3 regions of the Candidatus Brocadia sinica JPN1 genome follow, and region 1 is predicted to be linked to each of the others. Evidence: riboswitches for the same ligand, from Rfam matches in the RefSeq annotation. Region 1 holds a riboswitch; each other region holds the start of a gene.
What was found. Region 1 has a riboswitch for cyclic di-GMP ahead of BROSI_RS03585 (DUF7948 domain-containing protein). Riboswitches for the same ligand answer to the same signal wherever they lie in the genome.
Positions count from the first base shown of each region.

Region 2: it holds a riboswitch for cyclic di-GMP, as region 1 does, so the genes downstream of both, BROSI_RS20205 (hypothetical protein) here and BROSI_RS03585 (DUF7948 domain-containing protein) in region 1, are expected to answer to the same signal.
Region 3: it holds a riboswitch for cyclic di-GMP, as region 1 does, so the genes downstream of both, BROSI_RS20590 (hypothetical protein) here and BROSI_RS03585 (DUF7948 domain-containing protein) in region 1, are expected to answer to the same signal.

Region 1 covers NZ_BAFN01000001.1:796,200-798,401, reverse strand. Annotated here, with positions in the region: gene BROSI_RS03585 (DUF7948 domain-containing protein) at 1-874, opposite strand, end outside; cyclic di-GMP riboswitch class I at 942-1,079, opposite strand; gene BROSI_RS20965 (hypothetical protein) at 1,398-1,520, opposite strand; gene BROSI_RS03580 (Ig-like domain-containing protein) at 1,686-2,202, opposite strand, start outside.
Region 2 covers NZ_BAFN01000001.1:2,150,100-2,152,301, forward strand. Annotated here, with positions in the region: gene BROSI_RS20205 (hypothetical protein) at 1-1,227, opposite strand, end outside; cyclic di-GMP riboswitch class I at 1,572-1,688, opposite strand; gene BROSI_RS09680 (thiamine pyrophosphate-binding protein) at 1,720-2,202, opposite strand, start outside.
Region 3 covers NZ_BAFN01000001.1:3,584,803-3,587,004, forward strand. Annotated here, with positions in the region: cyclic di-GMP riboswitch class I at 552-673, shown strand; gene BROSI_RS20590 (hypothetical protein) at 1,102-1,452, shown strand; gene BROSI_RS20245 (hypothetical protein) at 1,763-2,202, shown strand, end outside.

The sequences.
Region 1 (2,202 bases):
CCACGGCGATTCCATAGGCATAATCGGGACGACTTCCTCCCAGATAAGTAGAATAGATCAGGATAGGGTCAATGATGAGAGGGTATCGTTTATCATAGGATGCTACCTGGAAGCCGTAGATGTGGCATTGTCCCTGCCCGTTTCTTGCGTCCATATTATCTGATACTTTCCCGGAGAATGACCGGTGGCCACGGATTACAAACCTTCCGTCTACCTCCACCTTCTTCCCCTGTATCTCCTGATACACATACGGTTTCTTCTGGATCAGTTTTCCTTCCTTGAGACCTATCTCCATGTTTCCTTCTTCTGTTATCTTTACATCCTCTATTCCTTTGTATGAAAGCTGTATACGGGATGGGTTTGCGCCTGGATTGACGATGATATCATACTCAAACTGGCGGTTGTTTCCATAAAATTTCATGTCTATGCCTTTATAAATATCCTTATAGACAATTGCCTTATGAGTGCGTATCTTGGTCTTCCATTTCCCAGGGTCGTTGCCAATAAGGTAATTTACTTTTCCCTCCAGCAATTCTTCTGCGGTAATTTCCGGATTGTTCCTGGCCCCTAAAGGGATAAGCCTTACAACTTCAGCATTCACCAAAGACAAATACATCCCTCTTTCCGTAAAGAACGTAGCATGCCCGCTCCCCTTCTCATAAAACCGCACCCTCGTATCCATTTGCCCATTATTCTGGGTAAAATGCAGGGGAAGTTTGCCATAGCGCTCCTGGATATTAACCGTATTCGTCTGCCAGTTCGTATCCGCAGAGGCGCTATTTGCCACCTCCATCAGAGGCGCTAATGAAACCCAAGCCGCCGCAGCGCATAACAAACCATGCTTAACGACTGTTAAACAAGATTCTGTGCCCACGTCACTCTCCTTTCTTCCTATTGTTCAAACAAAAAAGCCTTACTACAAAGATATTTTTACAAACATCTTCGGCGGCAAGGCTATCTTTAACCGAGACTACTTCCTTGTTGTCTTACAAATTCACTTTTTGTTGACGCACTTCCCTGTGCGCCCAAGATCCTTTCCTTTGCGCCCCCTGATCGCTCAGGGTTTGCCTTTATCGCGATGCATTCTATCGCTTCCATTATCGAAAGATAATAAAAGAACATTCAAAGCTGCCGAAGCCCTTCCCTCTTACGCCTTGGCAGTATGAAAAGAAGTGTCGGCGCATGATACAGCAAAGTGGCCCGCAAGGTTTGCAGAGTTTCTCTGTATAACCTTAAGCGCATATGATACAAACCATTGTAAGCTTCAGCTCTTCGCTTCTCGTTTTTCATTAATTTGTTCCGCGTTCTCTGAGACCTGGAGAACTATTGCCATAACCTTGCGGTGGGTGTCAATGGCGGCGAAACCACACCAGAGACACCCACGCTCCTCCAACCTCCTAAAACGCGCGATCTGCCCCAAGTGTGCCTGTATGCGCAGGCCCCAGCTTCTCAAATATCTCCTCGTCGGTGTAAGTAATCACTTCTGGCGCCTCGTACACGGGTAATTTCGTGTCTTCCATGGTATGCCTCCTTTCTTTAAGAAAAATGCTCAATGCTTATAAACCTTCATATGTTACAAAACTCTTTGTGTAACCGTCAGCTTCTAACTGATCGCTTACGGTTTTTTTATTCCGCTATTTTGATTCCTGCATCTGACTTCCCTTAAATGTTCTTTAAAAATGCACTTAATCACCTAGTCCGGCCTTACCTGGCGATGCAGGAGTGACAGCGCCAGTTTCACCTTTCTGTCTTGACCGTTTCGTTTTCTGCTTACCGTTATCAATAGGACCATGTAAGGCGCTCTGCCCGTTGTAGTCTATGTCCTCTAGCTTGTAGTAGAATACGCCATCGCCAGGCTTGTCCACAAATTTGTATCCGGCTCCGGAGACCGCATTGCCCTTAGCAGGAATCAGCGTATTATTGATCTTGGCGTAAGATCCGTCCGTACTTTCGGCACGGTAAAGGTTGAAGCCAGCGTTGTCTACCTCCGTGGCCGTCTCCCACGTCAGGACAACTTTGCCGTTGGAACCCGTCCTTGCCTTGAAGGACTTGAGTTCGATGGCATTAGCTTCTTCCCATGTCTTCGTGACCTGATTTGATGTTATGGTATCACCTGCATCATTCACAAAACTTGCCTCGATAACGTCGGTACCGGTTGTACTCCCTGTACCCGTGTAGGTGAATGTGGCCTGTCCACTCGCA
Region 2 (2,202 bases), 1.4 Mb from region 1:
TCGGGCTACGAGCACTTGATTCGGATCATAATTGCTACAGAGGCAATTTGGCTCGACCGAGGCGATCAGGTCGGTAAATTCGTCGCGGAGCTGAGCGGCCAGGACTTCCCCGTACAAGCCCAGGCACAGGTCGTTGATCTGCTCGCATGGACTGGGTTCGAATCCATCGTCCGGACCTGGCTCCGGTTCGGGAGGGAATCCTTTAGGTGGTCCAGGTGGAAGGATGAAAGTTGTAAGTCCATCGTCACCAGGAAAGACACCAAAAGGGCCTTCGAATTCACGAAACGCCCGATCTGCCAAGTCGTTGTAAAAAGAGATATCCTGCATTCGATCACGGACATAGGCCCGCGCCTGTCTTGTCCATCTTGCATCTTGATTCCGTTCTTTGAAGTCTAGACGAAAGGCACCTTCGAGAACCTTGGCGGTACGCTGAAGAATAGGACCACAGCCTCTCACAGGTTGCAGTTCTCCCAGTGCATCGATGAGTCCCATTTTACTCATATCCTCGATCCGGCCTAACACCCCCGGAGCACCGCCTGGGCTAGTGAATGGAAAAGCACTTAATACCCGGCGTAGCGATTCTTCAGCGTCTTTGTCTCCAGCGAGGCTGCGTGCAGAAAATTGACTGATCTCGTTTATTTCCTTGATTACCTTCATGATCGAGAGAGGGACGCGTGCATTTCGAACATCGACACCCTGGAGCCTTGCGAGTTTTTCCGCTAAGTGTTGCAAGACCGACTTAGTAATGATGTCACTTGACGTAATAAGGGGTGGTTTCGAAACTTGTCCGCTTGTTGGGTGCATGATGCGCAGCTTTACGGCTATGGAATCTTCATCTTTATAGGGAGCTATACGAATATTCCCAAGGACTTTTCCTGTGCGGTCAAGAGCTCTTATTTCTATATTCCCCGGATGAAAGATCTCTTTTACTTCCGCAGTAAGTTCGAATTTCAGAGTAAATGCGCCAACTTCTTCAGGATAAACTGCCTCAACTATCTCTTTTTCCGTGCAGCGATCTCTGGCCTCGACGCGGACTTCAGAGTCCATCCAAGGTTCCCATGGTTCCAGAAAACCAATAACGCTTAAAGTTCCACTCATTGACAGTTCTTGTTTCACTGGTTCCTGACTCATCCGCGCCATTGCAACCTGAACTGAGAGGCTTAAGGAAACTGCTACAAGAGTTACAAAAATAATTACCACCGCTACCTTTAATGAAAACCCTTTCATAAAGCATCTCCTCGATAAGTTTTATTGATGTGCTGGAAGCTTCTACAAGTCTTCATTTACTACACCCAGTTTGGCGCTGAATTCTTGCATCTTCGTTTCATATACATCCTTTCATTTAATTCTTGAATTCATCCGGCATGTAATATTTGGTTGTTTGGCCTGACATCATTTCATATCTATAGTAACAGTCGTCTTCTTTTACGGCTATTAGTACATATAATACTCTTACACTGGCATATTATACGCCTAAATGAGCGTATAATGCGGGATATTAGATCAAAAATAGTTGTTTTTAACTCGTAAAAACAAAAAAGCCTTACTGCAAAAATGTTCATTGAAACATCTTCGGCAGTAAGGCTGTCTTTACTGTAAAATCGTCTTTTGCAATCTGCGTCCGTGTACGTCTAAAAGACCCTTTTACTTTGCGTCCCCAGATCACTCTGGGTTTGCCTTTATCGTGATGTGTTTTTATTGATGGTACTTTTAAATCATTTACATTATCATCATTGCACAAGGTTTTTTGATTTTGCCCTTAACTATATCGTCCCTCTTTATTGACAAAGGGTCTATCTCCTTTACAGGGCAGTCCATGCCTTCTAATACTAATCTCGTGTCTGCAACATTATTGTTCTTATTTACAGTGTCCACGCATATGATGGTAAACTCTAATCCCATTGAGACGGCTGGTTGTAACTCCCTTATATGGTAAAAAAGTGAATTCTTGTCACAAATAAGAACAACGTTATTATCTGGATTACCAATAGCTGCACCTATCGCAAAAGGAAGTCCAGCCCCTGGTATGTCCCGGTCATCCATGATAAAAAGATTTTTATAGATGGCCTTTCTAAAAAAACAAGATGCTGCAAGTGATAACTCTTTCCCATCGACGATAAAGATGTCATTGCTGGAAGAAATATTTTTCAGTGAAGCAAATATTCCCCTTGCATCTTTAAACTCTTTTGACAATTCTATTGC
Region 3 (2,202 bases), 2.8 Mb from region 1:
TTTACCTCCCCTCAATCCCCTCTTTGCAAAGGAGGGGATAAAGGGGGTGGTTCATTTTGGTTGCGGTTGTGCTGCGTTATGATGTCTCCTGTAACTATTCAGCGAAACTGACAGAGAATGTTTTCTTAGAATAGTTAGGAACCAACAGGGAAAACGGACAGACAGAATAATCCCGAAGGGATGACATGATTATAGAATATCGTTATACCAGTGTTGTTAACCTCGTAGGGGTGATATAGTATCATTGTTTTCGCAATATTTCACCCCTACGGGGTTGAATATTCTGGTGTGTTTTTTTCTATAATCATGTCATTCCTTTGGGATTATGTAATCAATATTTTATTCACTCGTAGTGGTTGTAGGCAAAAGTCTGCTGAATCGTTATGTTTCATTTTAAAAATCCCTTCAAATTCAAAATCGAAATCGTTCGACTGAGCGCTCACGACGAAGTCCGAAACAAATGCCCACTATTTTCTTGACAGGGAAAATATTATTGGTAGATTACTTGAGTTTTGAGAAATACCAAAATATGTAAAATAGTGAAGAAAATATAGCGACAAAGGCAAACCCTGAGTGATCAGGGGACGCAAAGTAACAGGGTCTCTGGGTTTGCACGACGAAGAAACTCCAGCAGCAGCAGCAGCAGCAGCAGAAAGATAGCCTTACTGCCGAAGATGTTTTTTTACAAACATTTTTTAGCAGTAAGGCTTTTTTGTTTTAAGAAACATTGTAACAATTTTGCTCTTTGAAAAAGGGTAGAGTTGAATCATTGTGTTTAGCCACTGTGGAAGCTTCGTGGTGAGTTTTTGGCGCAAGGTGCGACAAATGGGCTCAACGGTTGGGTTGAGGAACGAAACCCGACGTTTTGGTAAACATAAGGCGGTTTTAAGTTTTGCTCTCGTTTTAACCAGCATACTTAACTGGACCTTAAAAGATTTGTTTTCGTTGAATACATTTTTTAAGAGAGGAGAAATGCCCCAAAGAAACTTTTTCATGGTATTGAGTACATGAAAACATAAGGTATATCCTGTGTTATATGAATGAACTTATTTTTAATGTAATGTTATATCGGCAATGATTGTGGAAAGGAGCAGGAATAAAATGCATAAGTACTGGCTAATAGTTGTTATGGTACTTTTGTCGGGGATAAGTAAGTACGGTTATGCAAAGGATATGGGTTCAGAACTAAAAGACAATAGCGCAGACAGTGGTTTTTCTATAACGGAGAAAACAAACGATAGCACGATCGCCCGTTTCCGTGGAGATGGAAAGGTGGGTATCGGCACAGCTGACCCCAACGCGACACTGGATGTGTGGGGAAACATCGGGATTAACGGTATTTCCATTATTAACAATTCCGGTCAGTGGGTTGGTGATACGACCGGGTTGGTTGGACCGGAAGGGTCTCAGGGGCCTCCAGGTCCGCAGGGGCCACACAGGGTATTCGGGTGAAACAGGAGCACAAGGCCCGCAAGGGGAACAAGGTCCCCAGGGTATGGCAGGGCCGATATGACCCATAGGGCCACAGGGGCCGCAAGGTGAAACTGGCGCGCAGGGGCCTCAATGGCTTCCGGGACCAATTGCAGGCATAACTAAGCAAATCACCTATAATGACAATGGAAATGCTGCTGGTGCTGAGGTTTATTATGATAAAGCCAATGGTTATGTTGGTATTGGAATTGAGAATCCTAGCACCCCCTTGAATGTTGCCGGGTCTGTTTTGATAAGTGGTGCTAATAATAAATTGGTTGTGGATGGCAATGTGACTGGAAACCAGGGCGTTATTTTAGATGCTGCAAACAATATGGGAAGGATTGTATTGTCTGGTGGTGCCGGTGGTTTTATTATTGGGAGAAAAAGCGAGAGCGACGATGTTTACTTTTCTCATAATTATGGTTTAGAGCTTTCAACAGGTAATTTTCGTCCCATTACTTTAAACAGCGTAAATGTTAACGTGGGTCGGACAGAACTACCAACAACAATGCAAGTTATAGGTACCGTTAATGCTATTTCCTTTATGGGCGATGGTTCCGGGCTTACGGGAGTGACTGTGACAGAGACAGATCCTGTTTATAGCGATAGCATTGCATCGGGGATTTCAGTTGCTGATATTGGTAACTGGAATACGGCATTTGGATGGGGGGATCATGCTACCGCAGGATACTTAACCAGCTTTACTGAGACAGACCCCACAATTCCTGC